3 regions of the Virgibacillus sp. CM-4 genome follow, and region 3 is predicted to be linked to each of the others. Evidence: riboswitches for the same ligand, from Rfam matches in the RefSeq annotation. Region 3 holds a riboswitch; each other region holds the start of a gene.
What was found. A riboswitch is a leader RNA that binds a small molecule or an ion and turns the genes downstream of it on or off. The one in region 3 is predicted to bind S-adenosylmethionine.
Positions count from the first base shown of each region.

Region 1 (7,631 bases), on a different contig from region 3:
GTATGAACTAGCATTACGTGTGGTACAACCTAAAAGTTCTTGGGGTTTTTCTTACCCGGCATATTCCACTTGGTACCCACATCAACAACTGTGTATTTGTTATTATAATCTACAAGCATTCGACCTTGCTGCCCATCATAATAATAAGGCTATGGAATACCGGCCAAACGATGAACTATTACGCTTTCACCAGACTTTGCTAAAGGGAAAATAAAACAAACATAGCCGATTACTTTTGTGCTTTCCAAATGGTCCAATAATCTTTTTCGATTATTGGCCTCATACTTACAATTTTTTTGTCTAAAGACAGAAGCAAGCGATCCATTTCATGATTATTTAAATAATGTAAAATTGAACGACCATTCTTTTGCTGAATGTCTGTTAACAGTTCCTGTTTTGATGAATACATCTTCCGTGTTTCCATCAATTTTGTTTCAGTAATATGGTTAAAGCCTGCATCAAATAATGCCTTTTTCACATCCACGCTAGAAATACGACGTCTCTCTTCCACTTTCTTTAGCTGAGGAAACATCTCAAAAATCCAGCCTCTTATATGCTGATGCGTTCCCTTTTTCAGGCAATCATCTAATGTACGATCTTGTACAAGCAAGACGCCATCATCCATTAAGATACGAGAAGCTTCTGTAAAGCAAGCAAATAGATCATCTAAATGATGGATAAGTGCCCGTTCGAGTACGAAATCGACACTTTTATCTGGTAAATGCGTTTGATATGCATGCCCTTTTCTTAAATGAATCATCGGATACTGCTTGCAATTCTCTTTAGCACCTGCCAGCATCGCTTCTGAATAATCAATCCCAATAACGTTGTTAATTCCTAATTCATATAAAGCCTTCGTATAAATACCACCACCACATCCAATATCTGCAGCATAAATGACACTTGTTGGAGTTATAATGTCCTTCACAATTTGAAGCCAAGACGGATCTGCTTCTCTGCTGGCGTATGTCATTTTCATGTTATCATCATGAAAATTCATCGACATTTCGACTACCTCCCTTTTCCATAAAGTATAGCTTATTAATTAAAATAAATATAATAGCGATTAATAATGGAAAGGGATAAATAAATCAAATCATCATTTCACCACTTATGAAGATGAATGAACTACACCTTGATGGTTTTGAATAAGTTCTATAAAATAGTGCACTTGTTTTGAAGCTCTTTCCAATGAAGCTTCTTCGATAATAGGAACGTCCGCAAATTTATCGATTTGGCTATCTAAAAAATATAGCCCTTTTAAATTATGACCTTTTAATGTCGCTAATACTGGTTTTAAAGCATATTCAATAGCTAGCAAATGCGACATACTTCCTCCAGTCATGACAGGTAAAACAGGCGTATGTTTAAGAACATCTTGCGGAAGAACATCCAGTAAAGCTTTCAACACTCCTGAATATGCTCCTTTATAAACCGGAGAACCTACAATGACTCCTTTTGCGGATTCAAGGGTTTGAGCTATGGAGGTAATGGCTTGACTATTAAAATTCCCAGTAAATAAATCTTCATAAGGAACATCTTTTACAGAGATAGAAGTAATCGAAAAACCATTCTGATTCAATATACTCCCAAGATAATTTAATACTTGATCTGAACGAGAAGGACTGGAAGGACTTCCCGACAAGATAGCAATTTCATTCATGTTGATCTCTCCTTTATGATAATGAAATAGCCCTCTCATTCTGATAGGAAAAAGAGGGCTCTTACAATTATATTCGTTCCGCTCTTATCTACCAAGATACACTCGCTGGATTTAGCACCTTTCTGAGTAAACAGAGGTTGCTGAAGCTTCTTCGGGCCAGTTCCCTCAGCTTCTCTTGATAAGATGATTCATTTGTTACTATATTGTATTCCAATTAATCTGATAAATCAAGAGGGAAATGTAACTTCTTCTCGCCCTTTCATTATTTTAGGATAATCGCCCAACCCTTATAGAGATAAGTTTCATCTACTGTATTACTACCTAGTTTTGTGGAGGTAATGAAATGAAATTGAAAAAATTTGTAGATGAGCTACCAATAATGCAAACGATAAAAAAACAAGGTTCCTATTTAGAAATGCGTATGGAGGAGTTTAGACAAAAGCTACACAGGGACTTAAAACCAACACGGCTTTGGGGATACAATAACCAATTTCCTGGTCCTACTATTGAAGTAAATGAAGGAGAAGAACTCCATATAAAATGGGAAAACCATTTGCCCGATAATCATTTACTTCCAGTGGACAAATCAATTCACCATATCGCTAACCATCCTGAAGTTCGAACAGTTACGCATGTACATGGGAGTGTGACAAAACCGGAGAATGATGGATATCCAGAAGCTTGGTTTTCCAGAAATTTCAAGGAGGTTGGTCCAGAATTTCTCCATCAAGTATATTCCTATCCCAACAAACAACGTGCTGCCACTCTTTGGTATCATGACCACGCCATGGGGATAACGAGGCTGAATGTCTATGCTGGTCTTGCCGGCATGTATATTATCCGAGGCAAGCAAGAAAAAAGATTAAATATCCCTAAAGATGAATATGAAATCCCGCTTATTTTAATGGATAAGACCATTAATAATGATGGATCGCTATTTTATCCGGTGGGACCGGAAAATCCACCTGCTAACTTACCGATTCCTTCCATCTTACCAGCATTTACTGGTGACAAGATTCTAGTGAATGGAAAAATTTGGCCATATCTGAATGTAGAACCAAGAAAATATCGGTTCCGAATCCTTAATGCCTCCAACACACGCACCTATACGTTATCTCTTGAATCTGGAGACCCAATGTATCAAATTGGTTCAGATGGCGGGCTCCTCTCAAAAACCGTTGTAGCAAGAAGCATCACAATGGAACCAGCAGAACGAATTGACGTAATTATTGATTTTAGGAAATACCAAGGAAAATCATTAATTTTAAGAAATGACCTCGGTTCTATCAACACTCCCGAAGATGAGACAGGGGATATTATGCAGTTTAATGTTCGCTTGCCTCTAAAGGGAAAAGATTCGACAATCATTCCAAAGCACTTATCATCTATCCCCTCCCTTAAAGATAAGCCTATATCAGCCATACGAAATTTAAAACTGGTAGGTGCGAGTGATGATTTTGGTAGGCCTTTATTATTATTGGACAATAAATACTGGGATGATCCGATCTCAGAAACACCGAAACTTGGCTCTACTGAAATTTGGTCTATCATTAATGTGACAGGCTTTACACACCCGATTCACTTACATCTTGTTCAATTCCAGGTTCTAGATCGTACCCCCTTTAACCTGGAGAAATTCAATCAAGATGGAAGCATCGTGTATACCGGATCAGCCGTCAAACCAAAACCTAATGAAAGAGGTTGGAAAGACACAATAGCTGCCCCTTCGGCACAGATTACAAGACTAATCGCAACTTTTTCCCCCTATGCTGGAAAGTTCGTTTGGCATTGTCATATCTTGGAACATGAAGATTACGATATGATGCGTCCTTTTTTAATACAAAAGCGAGACTAACTAGTAGGTGACCGCGTTACTAAAATTCAATTGTAATTTCTTTTCCTTGTTCAATGGATTGATTTTCCTTATCAAAGACATCGCTGGTGATTAAGGATATAGTTCCAATTTGTTCTATATTTGTCTCTTCTAAAATAAAAGCGAGTTCTCCTGTTTTTTTCTGACCAGCGGAGAGATCTCCATAAAGATTTTGTAAGTAAAAATCATCTTCAAAATCTTTTTTCTCTCCTGCTTCTGTTTCCAATATCGATACAGGTGCAAAATTAACCATTTGATCAGACGTATTTTCAATTGTTACGTACATTTTAATATAGTTAAAATTTTCCTCGTTATGTGTAAAACCATGAAAGTAATCAACTAAATGCATTGCTGGAGAAAAATTCACGACCTTTACATCACGAATACTCATTTGAATAGGCCCTATGCTATGCATCTTTTGATAATCTGTGATTGCTTCAAGCGTAATATTCCCATCTTCGTCTTCAAATTGGTCACCAATCTCATTGAGTGAGCGTGTATCAGGAGCTTGTGGATTATCAACATAATCACGATCATCATTGACCTCTTGAATTGTTCTTTCTTCCTCTTCCATGTCGATTGATTCCGTTTGATTTTGCTTATTTTCAGCCTCTGCATTTTCCTCCTGCTTGGCACATCCGGATAGGATCAAAATAAATGCAAGAACAGCATATAACCCTTTTAACATAGATAGTTAAACCTCCTCATCCGTTAGATAGAAAAGACCCCATATTGTGCATAATGGGGTCTAGAACTACCTTTATTTATGCGGTTTTACGCTCCGAACGTTTTTCAGTATATCAATAACTTTTAAACCGACCTGGTGGTTATCATGTAAACCGATAAATTGATCTGATTGAGGGCCATAAGCATAAACATTGACGTCTACACCATCATGTCCACCAGTAGTCCAACCTGTACCAGAGCGAAGATCAAAAATGCGTTCAATTGCATTGTCAATTTCTGTTGTATCCTCCTCTTCAGCCGCATCTTCTACTGAATCAATTTCTTCTTCGGTTAAATCTAAATCAATATATTCTTCTAAGACATCTTCAACATCTTCACCTTCACTAATTTCAGCTGCCATGTAATCCGGAGTACGCTTCGCTGCTTTCAATGGCGTTGGATCCCATTTATATTCCCCATCGATTCCCATAGTCAATCCACCTGTAGAATGATCTGCAGTTGTAATAACTAATGTATGCTTGTCCTTTTTAGCAAATTCAATTGCCCGTTGATAAGCTTTCTCAAAGTCTTCCATTTCACTCATTGCACCAACAATATCATTATCATGTCCTGCCCAGTCAATTTGGCTTCCCTCTACCATCAGAAAAAAGCCATCTTTATTTTCACTCAATTTGCTTAATGCCGTATCCGTCATTTCTTCCAATGTTGGCTGTTCTTCTGGACGATCGATCGCTTTATCAAGGCCAACAGGGGCGAAAAGTCCAAGAATTTGCTCATTATCATCTTCTAGCATCTCTTCTTTGGTATGAACATAACTAAATCCAGCATCTTCAAATTCCTCTGCTAGATTTCGATCTTCCCTTTCAAAGTAAGATGTTCCACCGCCTAAAATAACATCAACTTTATGCTGGCCATCAATTTTCTCATCGAAATAATCATCTGCGATATCATTATAATTATTACGTGATTCATCATGTGCACCAAAAGATGCAGGGGTTGCGTGATTTACCTGAGATGTAGACACAAGACCAGTACTTTTTCCTCGATCTTTAGCTTCTTCTAATACGGTTTTCACTTCATTCTTTTCCATATCAACAGCAACTGCACCATTATAGGTTTTGATTCCAGAAGATAGGGAAGTGGCTGCTGCTGAAGAATCAGTAATACTTTCTTCTGGATCCCAAGAATACGTTTGCTGCATCCCTACTAAATGTTTATCAAATGCTGTCTCTTCAACATATGGGTCTTTATTGTCTTTGAACGATCGATATGCTGTCGTGTAGGCAGGACCCATTCCATCACCGATCAAAAAAATAACATTTTTCACCTTGCCTTGATTCGACTTATACGACTTAGCTTCAACTTCTAAACTACTTGTAGCAAAGCTTCCGAATACTAAAGTTGTCATAACAGCAACAGATAGTATTTTTTTTCTAGACCCTTTACTAATCAAGATACTTCCTCCTTTACTAATTTTGTCCACCCATATCTTACTGAGAATCTATTAATCTATGATTAAAAGTATATAAAAATAACGTAAAAATTAAAGGGAATTTCTTCCTGGATCAAATTATCCATCTCGAAGAAAGCGCTAACATAGTGGTATGAAAGAAAAAAACTACCGCAAAATAATTTTGCGATAGTTCAATTCTACTTTTAACAAAAGGAGTCCTTAGATTTTGGAACGGATAGTCCAAATAATGGTCGAAGATATAGCGCAATAAATGTCCCAGCTAAGGCGAGTATTCCCCATATATACCCATGTAAGCTAAAGGATGCTATGCCACCAAAATATGCACCAATATTACATCCAAATGCTAATCTTGCACCATATCCCATTAAAAGACCACCAATAATCGATGCAGCTATATTTTTTAGATTTAATTTCGTAAATTTAAATAATCCACCCGCTGCAGAAGCTAGAAAAGCACCGAGGATAACACCTAAATTAAGCACTGTTGTCGAATCTGCAAAGATAGATGATTCTAGTACTTGAGCATTGGCACCTTGCCAATACCCCCAACTGGTAACGTCAACTCCAAAGAATTGAGCTACTTTTGAACCCCAAAGTGCAAATGCTGAGGTAATCCCCCACGGGGCACCACGAGTCATTAATGTTAATGCATTTAAAACTGCTAATACAATTGCCGCAGCAAAGAGTGGCCAAGATCCGCGGAAGATGCGTTTCCACCCTTTCGTTGAAGGTACTGGTGCCATTTTAGGGGCTTTTCGTTTTCGTTCTACAACTAATGTAATCCACGCGATTAAACCAAATAATGCAATGGATACAATCCATGCTCCCCCATATCCAAGTCCAGTTGAGGTTGCTAGAGAAATTGGTTCGAATGATGGTAAGTCTTCTGTCCAAAATGTTAAATGCTTTGCCCCAATTGTCGAGCCAACAATAAAGAACAATAAGGTTACAAACATAACGGAACGTCCACCACCTACAGCATACAGCGTACCTGAGGCACAGCCTCCTCCAAGCTGCATACCAATTCCAAACATAAATGCTCCTACTAAGAGACTTACACCAACTGGTGATACGTATCCAGCTACTTCTCCTCCGAAGAAGGAATATCCAAACGCTAATATAGGCGCAAATAATGTTACCGCTACTGCCAACATAAGCATATGGGAACGAAGTGCTTGCCCATTTCCTACCGACATAAATCTCCTAAAAGCAGAAGTAAAACCAAAACGCGCATGGAACAGTGTATATCCAAGCAAGAGCCCAATTACTAAGAGCAAAGGTTGAGCAACTTGCTGTGTAACTAGTAAATAGATTAACAGAAGTGCTGCTACAACTAATCCGCCAATAATTAATGGCGTCTGTGATTTATTTAACCCCGTATTGTCTTTAGGGATTGGATCTTTTACTTCATTGATCGGTTGAACCTTTGTTGTCATCCAAAACATCCTTTTCTGATAAAATTAGTCAGATTTATTTTTCTATCATAACTGGTGTTACGTTTTGTGTCAACAAAAGAATTCAAGCCGTATTTGCATAGCTTTTTTTTATTCGGACATGCTATACCTATTCTTAACTTTAGGAGGTTTTGGTATGTCTGAGGAAAATAAGAATCGAAACAAAGATAAAGGTAAACAAAATAATCGAAATAAGCATAATAAACAACGTGGTGATGTTGAATTTGCAAGTGAGAATGAATTTAATAATAAGACGAATGAACAAAAGCGTAAAGATTAATATTTATCACCTGTTTTCTATGTAAGTTGAACAAGTTGTCGAGTACAGTTTAATAGGCTCGGCAACTTTTTTGTATTCTATTGACAAACAAGCAACTCCATGATAAGCAAAGCTCACCTTTTGTCATTCAATAAGCATATTCATATCCTTATTCTTTATAATAAAGTAAACTCAAGGTGTTTCATTCAATTAACCATACT
Region 1 is NZ_AUQA01000006.1:1,027,373-1,035,003, forward strand. Features, by position in the region: gene M948_RS38415 (glycosyltransferase family 2 protein) at 1-214, shown strand, start outside; gene M948_RS38420 (class I SAM-dependent methyltransferase) at 230-1,006, opposite strand; gene ssuE (NADPH-dependent FMN reductase) at 1,112-1,663, opposite strand; SAM riboswitch class I at 1,745-1,848, opposite strand; gene M948_RS38430 (multicopper oxidase family protein) at 2,007-3,518, shown strand; gene M948_RS0122155 (hypothetical protein) at 3,538-4,224, opposite strand; gene M948_RS38435 (alkaline phosphatase) at 4,297-5,631, opposite strand; gene M948_RS38440 (YeeE/YedE family protein) at 5,880-7,133, opposite strand; gene M948_RS43495 (hypothetical protein) at 7,288-7,431, shown strand.
Region 1: it holds a riboswitch for S-adenosylmethionine, as region 3 does, so the genes downstream of both, ssuE (NADPH-dependent FMN reductase) here and M948_RS30400 (phosphoadenylyl-sulfate reductase) in region 3, are expected to answer to the same signal.

Region 2 (7,631 bases), 330 kb from region 3:
ATGCATTATAATAACGATCCTCATATAAAATATCATTCCTAGAAGCTTGATTCCAGTCCAGAATAAATCTGGTTTGCATATGTAGCACAGCATCTCCATAAATCCGTAAATGCGTATCACGCCAGTTTCCAAATTTTTTATTTTGACCAAGATATTCATCACCAATGTTAAATCCACCAATATAACCTACTTTACCATCAATAATCGCTATTTTTCGATGGTTTCGGTAATTTATTTTAAAATTTATTTTGGGAATCTTTGGCGGAAAGAATGCTTCCACTTGAACACCGGACCTACGTAGCCGTTTAATATACTTACGCTTTAATGAACGTGACCCCATATCATCATATAAAACCCTTACTTCAAGACCCTCATTTGCTTTTTTAATCAAGATATCCGCAATGCGATCACCTAAATGATCACTACGGATAATATAGTAGAGCAAGTGGATATGATCCTTTGCTTTCTCTAAATCTTGAATAAGTGATTCGAATTTCTCTTTCCCATCTGTAAATATCTTCACACTGTTATCTTGCGTAAAAATGGCATCGTCATTACGTAAATGGAGATAAAACAAATCCTCATATTCGGCAATCTCTCGGTGCTTATATTCAAAATTACCTTCTTCGATTGCTCGTAACTGCGATTGTACAGCCGTCTTAACTCCTAGTCTGCTTTTAGTATCCCATGTGAAAATCCGCCGCTTACTGATCGGTTTTCCAAAAATCAAATATAAAAAGAACCCAGCAATCGGAATAAATAATAACACCATTAACCAAGCCCAGGTAGAACTTGCGTCTTTACGCTCCAAGAAGATAATAGATACACCTAAAGCAATATTAAATAAAAATATAAATCCTATAAAATATGACCATAATTCCAATGGTAAAATAACCTCCCTTACTCAAACGAGAGCGCCATCAACCTTTTTAGGAATAAACTAAAAAGGTTCAAAAATGAAATAGCACATGAATGAAATAATTATATATTATTTCCTCTTCCAACAATAATATAGCACAGAAAGATATTCCTCGTTAGTTTGAATGTTTATGCAATCGTTTCCTTTACTATTTTCTATTATAATAAATTATTGTACTGAATAATCCCCTTTTTATGTAAAATGAAAACATATAAAAACACGTCTATACCAATCTATTGTTGGAACAGACGTGATTATTCCTAATTACTTATAAGTTATCCAGCGCTTTCTGCAAGTCATCCCAAATGTCTATCCAAGATTCTAACCCAACAGATAATCGTACAAGTTGATCCGTAATTCCCATTTTCAGCCGTTCTTCTACGGGAATAACTGCATGTGTCATTGTAGCAGGATGTTGAATTAATGACTCCGCATCCCCTAGACTTACCGCAAGTTTTATAAAAGAAAGCTCATTTAAAAACCGCTGCACATCCTGCTTATCTCCATCAATTTCAAAAGATATTACACCGCCGCCCCGTTCCATTTGCTGTTGGTATATGGAATAATCTGGATGGTCGAAATGGTTTGGATAATAAACGCTAACAACTTTTGGATGCCTCCTTAACTGATCAACAATTCTTTCTGCATTATCGGCATGACGATCAAGTCGTATTGGCAACGTTTTTAATCCTCTTAATAATAACCAGGCATCAAAAGGAGAAAGCACTCCCCCAATATCTTTTTGTGTAGACATGGCAACACTATCTAAGAATTCCTTGCTGCCAACTACTAATCCACCAATAACATCGCCATGACCTCCAATATATTTTGTGGCACTATGGATAACAACATCACAGCCCAATTCCAGCGGTCGTTGGATATATGGGGAGCAAAACGTGTTATCGACAACCACGGGAATATTATATGCCTTAGCAACTTTTACAACTGTACGTAAGTTAATTAACTTCATCGTTGGATTAATTGGCGTCTCAATATAAATACAACTTGTCTCTGGCTTTATTTGAGCTTTGATTGCTAGTTCATTCTCCATTTGTGAAAAATCATGTTGAATATTGTATTTCTCCTTAAGCATGCTTAATAAACCATACGTACATCCATAGAGACCGGAAGAACATAAGATATGATCATTCGCTTTGGTTAAAGCAATTAAAACCGAAGATACTGCGGCCATTCCAGAAGCGAATGCCAGCCCTCGCTCGCCATTTTCTAATGCAGCGATACGTTCCTCCAATAATTGGACTGTTGGATTTGCAATTCGGGAATAGATAAATCCCTCTTCGTCTCCAGCAAAACGTCGTTCACCTTGTTCCGCAGTGTCAAATGTAAACGTAGATGTTTGAAATAGAGGTGCTGTTAAGCTTCCTAACATATCCTTTGAGTCATACCCACCGTGAATTACCTTTGTCTCTAATTGCTTATCTGTGCTTTTCATCGTCATCCCCCTATCTAATTCTTGTAAACTGTTTACCTACTATCCATCATATTCGAAGGACAACATGAATGAAAGCGTTTTCTAGAAAGTTCTGTAAGAAGATATTATTTCTCCCAAAATTTAGAACCCTTGGTAACGATAAATTGGTAGAGCCAATAACTAAAATTCATTTGCAAATCTTTGGTATCCGATTCAATACTAGAATCCCACCAAAGCAGGTAGTGATCATCCTTCGTTTTTTTGACATCAATAAGTAAATATTCGCCATTCCAGTCGCCAATCGGATAGCAATTCTCAGGAAACAATCCTGCCCTTTTCGTTTTACTAACTTTAATTAAACGATATAATTCAAATTGCCCTCCATACCATGGTTCAAACAGGGTCGCCCCATTATGTAAAGATAAGAAATAGAGGTAATCTGACGGTAATGTTATTTCCTCAAACTGCTCCACTTGATTTATTTCTTCTTTCGAAATTGGTTCATTGAATTGAAAATGCATTTTAACTGGTTGGCCATTTGAATTGGGAACGAGTAATATATTATCCTTTAACGCTTGCTTTAAATTAGAAATGGTTCGATATATTAGGCCCTCATTCATTTCAAACCCTCCTTTTTAGACAACTTGGATTCTGGGTTAAAAAGACCATTTATGTAGATTAACATAAATGGTCTTTTTCTTTTTGTCTAATAATTTGTCCACCAAGGCGTCACATTTTGTGAATGAAACTCCCTTTTCAGTGGAATTAAGTTATTAAAATAATTTGATCCTCCATATTCTCTCGGAATGATGTGATGTATATCATAATCTTTCCAAGCGAAGTCAGGGTCTTTTTTTGTAGGGTCACCATATCTATCAATATATTCTGCAATGTATTCTCCTCTTAATTCATTGTTCCATGGTACGCGATCTTCCGGAGGAACCTGACTCATCGTCGTCGTATCCGGTGTAAACATTACCTTATCAGAATATGGATCAGCGTATAATAATTGGGTAGTAAAGTCGCCGCCATGGCATTGACCAGGCACGTTTACTTCCCTAGGATCGAAATACCTGCATGGATATTCAAATGCTTTTTTATTCGCTAAAATAGGACCCACTGTTTCTGTTACGCTGTCTTGATCAGTTAAAAACTCCACATTTAAGTTCGTTTCTATTTCATAAAACTTTGTTTTTTCAACAGGCGTGAACGCAAATTCATATTCATATTCGTCAAACATTTCAAGGTAGTTCCAGTCTGCCTCCACATTGGCAAAATCCTCTGTGAAAGAACCTGTTTTATTATTCGAAGTATTAACATCTATATCCCCTTCGATACTCAAAGGACCAATTGGCCCATCCGTATCTGTTAACATTAAAAATGTTTGTACATGACCTTGTCCTGGGTAACTGTTATTTTGGCGCTCTGGAGGGATGAATACGATACCATGCGCGATAGTTGCTCCTTCTAAACGAATTCGTTGATTCGTTATCGGCTTCTCTTCATGAAGAGTAACAGCTTTCTTATCCCTGTCAACCTGAATATAGTCCTGATCAATATGAACAGTCATTCCATTAATTTCGACTTTTCCTTCTTTTCCTTCTGCAGTTACATCTTTTATTGCTTCTGTTACTTTTCCATTCAATTCGTTAGATGGTTTGACAACTTCTTCAGCGGCTAATACATTTTCAATATGCAAAGGAGTAAGCAACAGTACAAATGCGAAAATCGAAATATACAATTTTCGTTTCATTTTTTACCTCCTACAATATTGTTTGCCGGCATATATTTATCTTATCACCTGAATTTTCAGAAATAAATAGGAAATTTGTAATTTTTTGTTATTTTGTAACAGATAAATGCTCCTATGGTAGTGAGAATGAAGTAATAGATATTTCCAACTATTGCTACAGTAAAAATCTTCGCGAGAGCATTGTTATTGCTTTTTTCCATAAGTAATTCTAAACTTGCTTACTATATAGATAACATTCTTGGAAAGAAGGGAACATATGAATACAAAACAGGATAAGTCTGGGATGATTTATACTGCTGGAGCCTACATCCTCTGGGGGTTCTTGCCGATTTACTGGAAACTCTTGGACGATGTATCTCCAGGAGAAACGTTGGCTCATCGCATTCTATGGTCATTTATTTTTATGTTTTTAATCGTTTTATTTATGAGACGATGGCCGGACTTTATTCATGAGTGGAAACAATTGCTACACAATAAAAAGAAATTATTCGGAATATCTTTAGCGACTATTGTTATTAGCATTAATTGGCTTACATTTATTTGGGCTGTAAATAGCAATCATGTTGTTCAAGCTAGCTTAGGATATTATATTAATCCGCTTATTAGTATTTTACTTGGTATTATTGTGTTAAAGGAATCTTTCAGTTCACGTCAGGTTCTCTCTATTATACTAGCAGCTATAGGAGTCATTTATTTAACATTTAGCTATGGAGTATTCCCTTGGGTATCATTGTTACTTGCAGTTAGTTTTGGACTCTATGGGTTGCTCAAAAAAAAGGTGGATATTGGTCCCATGATTGGGTTAACGATAGAAACAATGCTTATCGTACCAATTGCTGTTTTATATTTGGTGTTACTTCCGAATAACACTTTTCAATTTGTTTCATTCCTTTCAACTACGAATCTATTATTAATGGGTGCAGGAATTATGACTGCTGTACCTTTATTACTTTTTGCTAATGGTGCGAAACGAATATCCCTAGCAATGGTTGGCTTTTTGCAGTATATTGCACCAACGCTTATGTTATTTTTAGGTGTATTTTTATATAATGAAACATTTACTTCCGCACATCTGATTGCTTTCTTATTTATCTGGATTGCTTTAATCAACTTTATGTTGGCTAGTTATCAACGACCGATTAGAAGAAATGCGAAAATCTAAGATAGAAATTTCTCAAAACGAGTTGACAAGTAGAAGCGAATGCTTATATAATATTCAGTAATTTACTAATAAAACATCTCTTATCAAGAGTGGTGGAGGGAATAGGCCCTGTGAAGCCCGGCAACCTGGAAGTGATTCAAAAGATTACTCTTTCGGTGCTAAATCCTACAGATCAAATCTGTGATCTGGAAGATAAGAGGAGGAACGGATAAACCCAAGCCCTCTTCTTAAGAAGAGGGCTTTTTCATTCTTCCTCTTCCTCCAGACCCAAATTTCAAGGAGGATTATTACATGGTAAAATTTAATCAACAAAATCCAGAAACAATATTATTGCATGGCGGGCAGGTGCCTGACCCTAGCACTGGTTCTAGAGCAGTACCAATCTATCAAACAACTTCTTATGTGTTCCGAGATACCGAACATGCGCAAAACCTGTTTGGTTTAACAGAACCTGGTAACATCTATACACGAATAGGAAACCCCACTGTAGATGCATTCGAACAGCGAATTGCAGCACTTGAAGATGGTGTCGCAGCTGTAGCCACTGCTTCCGGGATGGCAGCCATTACCTTTGCAATACTTAATGTTGCTAGTGCAGGTGACGAAATTGTAGCAGATAGTAATCTTTATGGAGGGACCTATAACTTATTTGCAAATACGCTTCCTCGATATGGCATAACCGTAAAATTTGTTGATGGCACAAATAAATCTGAAGTTGAAGCTGCCATTACAGAAAGGACAAAGGCTGTATTTGGAGAAATCATTACCAATCCAAGCTTACAGGTGTTTGATATAGAAGAAGTGGCCGGAATTGCACATGCAAATGATATTCCATTAATCATTGATAATACGTTTGCACCATATATTGCTAAACCCTTAGCTTGGGGTGCAGATGTTGTAGTTCACTCTGCAACGAAGTGGATTGGAGGTCACGGAACCGCAATTGGTGGTGTAGTTGTTGATGGCGGGAGGTTTAATTGGAATAACTCAAAATTCCCTGGTTTCATCGAACCAGATGAAAGCTACAATGGACTTAAGTTTGTTGATGTTGGTCCCGCTGCATTCGCAACCAAGTTAAGAGTGCAATTACTACGCGATATAGGGGCGTGCATTAGTCCGCAGAACGCATTTTTATTGCTACAAGGATTAGAAACATTACATTTGCGGATTAGTCAGCACAATAAGAATGCGAAAGAGATTGCAGCTTTTTTAGAAGACCACCCTTCCATTGAATGGGTAAATTATCCGGGATTAGAAAAACACCCTTCCTATAGATTGACGAAAAAATATTTTAGCGAGGGAGCCGGATCAATTATTACCTTTGGTATCAAAGGTGGGCGGGAAGCTGGAAGAAAACTGATTGATTCCATTGAATTGTGGTCTCATGTAGCTAATGTAGGGGATGCAAAATCATTAATAATCCACCCTGCATCAACTACCCATCAACAGTTAACTGCTGAAGAATTAAAGGATAGTGGTGTCACAGAAGAGACGATCCGATTATCCATTGGTTTAGAGTCGATTCATGATTTACTCGCTACTTTAGATCAGGCAATCGCCACAGCCACTGGTCAAGAAGCAAGCCTTGTCACTAAGGAGGCAGATGCAATAAATTGGTTATTATCTTCCCCGTTTGAACGAACAGATGGTGACATACGCAAAAAGACAATTGCGGTGTATGGATTGGAGCAAGCTAATCAAGAGAAGTTAAATCAAATAAAACAGTTACAATCGCTTGGTTTTGAATTAATTGGGATTGGCTCATCTCATTCATTAGAATTTTCTACTTATACTGACTTAACCAAAGCACCCGACATAGATGCTGTTTGGTTTTTGACCAGTGATCTTCCATCTGATGTGCTAGAACAATTTATCAATAAACAAGGGAAAATTCTGTGGATTGAACACCCAAGTAAAAAGGATGAAATATTAGAATACGCAATTGCTGCCGGAATTGCAGTCGTCACGAATAAAAACCCATTCAATGAACTAGAAGCAATTCGAAATCCGAACAGTCAATCAGAGGCCATTCAAGTATGATCAAATGAAATCCCAAAAGCATGGAAGCACAGGAACTTAACAATTCGATTTCAATTTAAGAAATCAGGTTTACTTTTCTATTGATTTGGAAAAATTATAAATAACCTTCCCTTACCGATCGCCTTATACCAGAAGGCGATCTTTATTTTTTGTGATACAGAAAACAGGGAATCAAGAGATATATTTGTTAGGATCATCTTCCTTTTTCATAGATCAAGTTATGATCTACATATATATAGGAAATACTTTCGAATATATTAATAGCAGAGACAATTTTAGAAATACACGAATATCATAACAGCATAGGTGTGGGTAAACATGAAGA
Region 2 is NZ_AUQA01000002.1:1,133,065-1,140,695, forward strand. Features, by position in the region: gene cls (cardiolipin synthase) at 1-883, opposite strand, end outside; gene megL (methionine gamma-lyase) at 1,188-2,372, opposite strand; gene M948_RS28830 (SMI1/KNR4 family protein) at 2,477-2,971, opposite strand; gene M948_RS28835 (HNH endonuclease signature motif containing protein) at 3,058-4,104, opposite strand; gene rarD (EamA family transporter RarD) at 4,361-5,266, shown strand; SAM riboswitch class I at 5,344-5,465, shown strand; gene M948_RS28845 (PLP-dependent aspartate aminotransferase family protein) at 5,558-7,306, shown strand; gene M948_RS28850 (SGNH/GDSL hydrolase family protein) at 7,625-7,631, shown strand, end outside.
Region 2: it holds a riboswitch for S-adenosylmethionine, as region 3 does, so the genes downstream of both, M948_RS28845 (PLP-dependent aspartate aminotransferase family protein) here and M948_RS30400 (phosphoadenylyl-sulfate reductase) in region 3, are expected to answer to the same signal.

Region 3 (7,631 bases):
TTCTGTAATCGTTCCTCGAAGGTAATTACTATTTTTTTTGATGCGCTCCATATCATCCAATGGTACTTGCTTAATTGAGTCGTTCCCTTTACCCATATAGAAACTCCTTTCGTTAATAGACATCTCTCTGGTAGCGTTTCTCCTGACGCATTTGATTGAGATACGATTCTACCTCATCTGGTGTCATATCGCCTTCTTGTTGCAAAATAGTGGCAATCGTTTCATTTACATCTTTCGCCATATGTTTCTCATCACCACAGACATAGATTGCTGCACCTTGCTTCACCCAGTCATACAATTCTTTGCTTTTTTCCAACATGCGATGTTGGACATATACCTTTTCTTCGGTATCACGGGAGAAGGCTACATCCATTTTTGAAAGTACACCTGAATTCAACCACTTTTGCCAATCCACTTGGTAGAGAAAATCCGAAGAAAAATGCTGTTCACCGAAGAATAACCATGTCTTGCGTTCAGCTTCTGTTTCTTCTAGTTCTTCTAAGTAAGAACGGAATGGGGCAACCCCTGTGCCCGGGCCAATCATAATCACTGGTGTTTCTGGATCTTCAGGGAATTGAAAGTTAGGGTTTTGATGAATATATACAGGTAATTTCTCACCAATTTCAATTCGATCTGCCACTTGTGTGGAACAAACCCCAAAGCGTTCGCGGCCATGAGCTGAAAAACGTACCTTCCCAATCGTAAGGTGGACTTCATCAGGATTTGCATCATAACTACTCGCTATCGAGTAAAGCCTTGCTGGGATTTTACGTAGTATTTTGACAAATGATTCTGGCCCCAGCCCATCCGGCGGATAGTCCTGCACCAAATCCAACATATCTCTGCCGTCAATATACGTTTTAAATTCGTCCTTTCTATCCGGGGTTATCAGTTCACTTAGTTCCTCATTGTGAAAGATCGATGCTGCTTTCTCTACTAATGGTTTTGTCAGGATACTGATTTCAAAATTAGAGATAAGCGCTTCCCGTAAAGACCGTATATCTCCTTGTTTATTGACAGAAACCGTCTCATCAGGATTCCATTGCAGTGCCTGAATGAGCTCATCTACTAGTACAGGATTGTTCTTAGGAAAGATACCTAAACTATCCCCGGGTTTAAATGTAAAGTTTGAACCTTCTAATGATAATTCCAAATGACGTGTCTGCTTGTTTGAACCGCGACCACTAAGGTTAATATTGTCAACGACCTCTGCAAGGAATGGATTTGTCCTGGAGAAAACCGGCTGCTCCGAAACGATTGTTCCTGCCGTTTGTTGGCCAGAAAGCTCTGCTTCGCTAGCTTGATCCATTGATTTTCGCAGTTCTCCAAGCACACCTGCCATCCATTCAGCCGCCGGTTCATCAAAATCTAAGTCACAATCGATTCGCTCATATAGCCTTTCTCCGCCTAATTCCTCTAATCTTGCATCAAAGTCTTTCCCTGTTTGACAGAAAAACTCGTAAGATTCGTCACCTAACGAAAGAACTGCAAAACGCAAATCTGCTAATTTTGGTGCTTTTCGACTATGAAGGAACTCGTGGAAGACCACCGCATTATCCGGTGGATCTCCCTCTCCATGAGTTGCGGTAATAATTAATAAATCTTCTACTTTCTTTAACTTATTTGGTTTAAAGTCATCCATTGCACTACATGTGACATCTAAATTGGTTGCTTCTAACTTCTGTGTCATTGTTTCTGCTAACGATTGTGCTGTACCTGTTTCTGAACCATATAAGATCGTTACAGATCGTGCTGCAGCACCTCCAGTTGTTGCTGTCTGTCCTTGTGTTGTCCTATTAGCATCTTGAATAGATGCCGTGGATTGCACAGCTGAAAGGTATCCACTCAACCACATTTTTTGTTGATCTGTTAGCATTGGTAGTAATCTGTTTAATTGTTCTGTTTGCTCTTCGTTAAAAGGGCTATTCGTTACATCAAGCGGCAATTCATCCACCTCACAGGCTTTTCTATAATTTCGACATGCATAAATCATTTATTACAAAGTATACCAATTAATTTACTCGGAATTAAATGAAATAAAAAAGATGTGTCATTACTTCCATCATAAGCGTTGATTATTTCCAGTTGTATGAAGTCCACATTCCGTCTTATTTAACCCCGTCCAGCGACCAGCACGAAGGTCATCAGAATCTGTCACTTGATTGGTGCAAGGAATACAACCAATACTTGGATAGTTCTGATCATGTAATACATTGTATGGCAATTTGTATTCGCGTATATAATTCCATACATCATCCCATGACCAGTGAATGAGTGGACATACTTTAATCGATTGAAACCGTTCATCTTTATTTACAAAGTCTGTATTGCTGCGACTTGGTGACTGATCTCTTCTTAATCCAGATATCCAAGCAGGTACATTACTTAATGCTTCCTCAAGTGGCTTTATCTTTCGAATGAAGCAGCATTGATCAGGTTCTCTTTTCCATAAAGCAGATCCATGTTTTGCTGCCTGCTCCTCTACAGTCAAATCTGGTTTCTTTAGCCGAATTCGCAGCTGAGGATACGTTGCTTTCACCTCATCAATTAAGTCGTACGTTTCCTGAAAATGCAGCCCGGTGTCTAAAAAAACAATTTCCGCATCTTGCTTCACTTTGGAAATTAAATCAATTAACACCATACCTTCAGCACCAAAGCTACAAGCGTACACAATAGAATCGCCATACGTCTCATACGCCCACTTTAAAATGGTTGATGCCCCTTTTGTTTCATCTTCTGGATGAAAATCTTTAAAAGGATCAACGGTAAAATCATGATAAGAAAGGATTTCACTAGTCACCTTCCATTCCTCCTTCCAAAACACTAGATTGAACAAAAACTCTTCTTACCTAGCGATAAGAAGAGTTAAAATACCATTTATTTGCCACTCTTCTTATCTATCAGACGCATATTGTCTGTAGGAATTAGCACAGTGTTAGCCATCAATAACCTGTTGCCGAAGTTTCATTGGGCCTTTTCCCTCCACTTCTCTTGATAAGAAATGTTTATTTGTACTGATTGTTATTATTGTTAGATATATTAAATCCTTTACCAGAAAAAGTCAATGCTTATTTCAAAAACAAATTAAAATTTAGACTTTTAATATATATACAATAAAATGAAGCTTCTTGTGACAATTATTTTTTAAGATAGTGCTTTTAATCCAGTAACACCGGTGATAATGGCAATAAGGCTTGCAATCCGATATTTATTCGTTGATTCTCCAAAGAACACCATATTCATGATCACTGCTCCAGCCGTTCCTATTCCGATAAATACAGAATAAGCCACACTAACTAGTAAATAAGAAAAAGACGCATAAAGAAATACAAACGAAGCACCCAATCCTCCCAAATAGAGCAAGCCATTTCTAACCGTCTTATCCTGGCTATATAATCGCAAACCCAATACACCTATCATTTCAAATAGAGCAGCGCATGCTATGAATAACCATCCCATTACGAATGCACCTCCTGTTTACTTGGTTGATCGGAGAGTTTAAGACCAACCACACCTGCTACGAGAACGATCATAAATATGATTTTCCCCATGTTTAAGCTTCCGCCAAAAATATACACATCCATGAGCGCCGTACCAACTGTTCCTGCCGCAGCAAAGATAGCATATACGGTTCCAGTAGGTATCCCTTCACATGCTTTCGATAAGAAGTGAAGATCCAGAAAAATTGCAGCAATGATTAGCGCCCAATGCCACCAGTCAGTGGCAGTATTAAATCCATAAATCCAAATTAATTCAAATACACTAGTTAACACGACATAAATCCATGATTTATTCATTTTTCCACCTCATAAAACATCTCATCGTTATTTTCATCACAATTTCATAATCTTTCCAAAAAATGAATGACTATCAGTCATTTTAAGCAATAAAACTTGGACAACTCCAAGTCATTGGTTATATAATGCATGTGTTGCAAATGTTAATACTTCATCCTGCTTGCTTTTAGCTGCTTGCTCATCCTGGTGATCATACAAATAAGATTGTTCAGCCGCTGATTCAATTAATCCGATCAACAGCTTTGCTGTTGCCTCCAAATCGAGAGAGGGACGAAGAACAGCTATAGCTTTTGGTTGTTCTAGAAATTCACGCATCCATGCATAATACGGTTCGTATATTTTTTCCCATTGACTTAAATACTCACTAGACGCCAATCCAGCAAATATTAAGGCAAATACCTCCCGATATTCCTTTGTAATAGCAAAAACAACATCAACCACCTGGGCAAGCTGATCCAAGAAGCTGCATTCATTATTTACTTGCTTGTGCATCTCTTCTACGATTCGTTCTACCATTACTTCCGCAATAGAAGGCATTACGGCTAATTTCGATGGGAAGTATAAATAAAATGTTCCCTGAGCAATACCTGCCCCCTTAACAATATCTGATACTTTGGTTTTTTCAATACCTTTTTCACTAAAAACATGAATAGCAGATTGAACGATTTTTTCCTTTTTATTATCCATATCCCAACTCCTACCCCTTGTGACTGACTATCAGTCATTTTATAATAGATAACTTGCATTGTCAATAGACAGTGTCCTATCCGGCACTGTCTATCATGAGGTCGTTTGAAAATGATCCGTCTGCCATTGCTGAAAACCACCTTGCAGATTCATCACGTCAAATCCTTTATTCACTAATATACTTGCTGCAATTGCCGAACGCTTACCCGAAGCACAGTGAACTACTACTGGTTGGTCGAAAGATAGTTCATGTGCTTGTTCGTTTAATTGAGGAAGGGGGATATGAATCGCTCCTGGTATATGAGCTTTTTCCCATTCTTTTTGGTAACGAACATCCAAAATCTGCACCTGCCCCGCATGTCTTTGCCTTTCTACATCTTTTGGATCCTGATTTAGATAAGAATTCGTATTGCCGGCAGTTTCAACGATTGTTGGGGAGAAAAATCCAACGATATTATCCATTCCGATATTGCTTACAATTGTCTGTATATCCTTTAAATCATTGGAATCAGCAATGAGGTATATGTCATCCTTATAATTCGCCAGTCTCCCCATCCACTCTGCAAACATATCTGGATAAGGAATGTTAATGGTTCTAGGAATGCTCCTCATTGCAAAAGAAGTCGCGCTTCGTGTGTCGATGATAAGATTATTCTTGTCCGTAGCTAACAATTCAACTTCGTCTCCAGGCCGATGGAATTCAACAGTTGATGGAACAGCAGCTAGTGGTGTTAAACCGGATATATTGACTTCTTTCATTTTTGCAAAATAAGCTGGGACTTCAGGCTGTCCATCCAATAAAAAGTCCATAAAAGCTTGCTCATTCGTATACCGTAGCGCTGGATTTGTCCTTTTTTCATAACCTACCGTGCTATTTGGTATGGAACCTAGACCTTTTCCGCAAGCACTTCCTGCCCCATGGCCTGGCCAGATTTGTAGGTAATCTTCGTACTTCTTAAATCGCTGTATAGAAGCAAACATTTGACGTGCCCCTTGAATGGCAGAACCTTTCACACCGAGTGATGTTTCTAAGAGATCTGGTCGTCCTACATTTCCAACAAAAATAAAATCTCCAGTAAATAACCCGATTGGTTGATCGGTTGTTCCTTTGTCTATTAATTCATATGTCATATGTTCTGGAGTATGACCAGGCGTATGCACTGCTTTCAGCTGGATATTACCAACATGAATCGTTTGTTCATCGATAACACCTTGAACAGGGAGGAAGGGGGGCCATTTATATCCTCCATTACGCTCTCCTTCCGTTGAATAATAGATCGTTGCTCCTGTTCGCCTGGCTAATTCAGCAGACCTGAAACAAAATCAGCATGAATATGTGTTTCGATTGCACCCATAATTCGAAAACCCTGTTCTTTTGCAACCGTTAGATACATATCAATATTCCTTATCGGATCTATAATTGCAGCTTCTCCTGTAATCTGGCAACCGATCATATAGGATGCTTGTGCTAAGGACCGATCATAAAAATACTGTAAATACACGGAGTCCCTCCTTCTGTCATGTGTCTATTCTTTTCAGAAGAATGAGCCTGGTACTTGGTTAAGATAAGAAACTTTAAAGCTGAATTCTTTAAACCGCAATCAGGAATACGGCATGCTTTTCGCGGGGACGGCCTCAGCTAACTTGGGTAAGAAAAATTAATTGCCCGCGTGGATTTTCGAGCCCGTGTTGTTCCCGCGCGAATCATGCCTATCAGTATCGGACACGGCTATCCTTCGTTATTTTATAAAAATTACTTTTGTCCCACTCTTAAAATGCTAATCAATCTCTTTTTGACAATAGTACCAGTCGACACATTCGTAATCCTTATTATTCATTCGTTCGTTCGCCTCTTCCTTTGTCTGCGGAGGTTTGACGACTACTTGATCACCTGGCTGCCAGTTTGCCGGAGTGGATACGCCATGCTCATCGGTTGTTTTTAAAGCTTTCACCAGTCGGACAATTTCACTCATATTGCGTCCAGTAGTAAGAGGGTAGTAGATAAGCGATCGAATCACCTGCTTATCATCGATTACAAAGACAGCTCTTGATGTTTCGGTTCCAGTTGATTCTGGCATTACCATCCCATAAGCTGTAGCAACCTTTTGATCCAAATCTGCGATAATTGGAAAATCAATGGTTGTATCAAAATTCTTTTCGATATTACGTAACCAAGCAATATGGGAACTTACACTATCGATGCTTAAACCAATTAATTCCGTGTCCATCTTCTGTAATTGATCATATACCTCCTGAAAAGCCACAAATTCAGACGTACATACAGGGGTGAAGTCAGCTGGATGAGAAAATAGCACGACCCACTTTCCTTGATAATCGCGAAGAGAAATATCCCCTTGTGTCGTTTTGGCCATAAAGCCAGGTGCTTTTTCCCCAATTCTAGGTAATGGATTTGCTTGCACATTTTCCTGCTGTTCCATATGTGAAGCTCCTTTCTATTTCAATATAGGTAGTTCTCCTAATCTTTACCTTTATATTCCGTCTAGCAAACATCCATGTTGAAAATAAAGCAATTGTCATTGATTGTTAACATTTAGACTTCACTTGTACATAAAAAAGGCCAATTCTATATATCATTGACCTTTTAAACGCAATAGCATTTGCCGATTATTCAGCTTGCTTTTCAATATATACTTGATGTGGGAAAGGTATATCAATATTATTTTCATCAAATGCTTCTTTAATCGCTTTACGTAATTGTCTTTCCACACCCCATTGCTCCATATTTTGTGTCTGCGCAATAACACGAAGGGTGATATCTGACTCACCGATCATCTGTACACCTACCACGTCTGGACCTTCGACAACCATATCATTTTCTTCTTTCACTCGATCACACACTTCTTGCAGCACCGTCATCGCATGATCGATATTATCACTATAGGAAATTCCAATATCAACAAGTGCTCGCATATTTCCGCGAGAATGGTTACTTAATGAGCCAATTTCTCGATTTGGGATAAAATTAAGCGTCCCATCAAAACTGCGAAGCTGTGTTGTACGAAGCCCAACTTCCTCTACAATTCCATCATATCCGGCAGTTGTCACATAATCGCCTACATCTAGTTGTTTTTCTAATAATAAGAAAAACCCTGTTACGATATCACTGACAAGCCCTTGTGCGCCAAA
Region 3 is NZ_AUQA01000002.1:1,462,893-1,470,523, forward strand. Features, by position in the region: gene cysI (assimilatory sulfite reductase (NADPH) hemoprotein subunit) at 1-96, opposite strand, end outside; gene M948_RS30395 (assimilatory sulfite reductase (NADPH) flavoprotein subunit) at 113-1,945, opposite strand; gene M948_RS30400 (phosphoadenylyl-sulfate reductase) at 2,063-2,800, opposite strand; SAM riboswitch class I at 2,891-3,001, opposite strand; gene M948_RS30405 (DMT family transporter) at 3,145-3,459, opposite strand; gene M948_RS30410 (DMT family transporter) at 3,459-3,797, opposite strand; gene M948_RS30415 (TetR family transcriptional regulator) at 3,909-4,484, opposite strand; gene M948_RS30420 (rhodanese-like domain-containing protein) at 4,578-5,762, opposite strand; gene M948_RS42525 (hypothetical protein) at 5,783-5,986, opposite strand; gene M948_RS30425 (peroxiredoxin) at 6,263-6,922, opposite strand; gene M948_RS30430 (mechanosensitive ion channel family protein) at 7,110-7,631, opposite strand, start outside.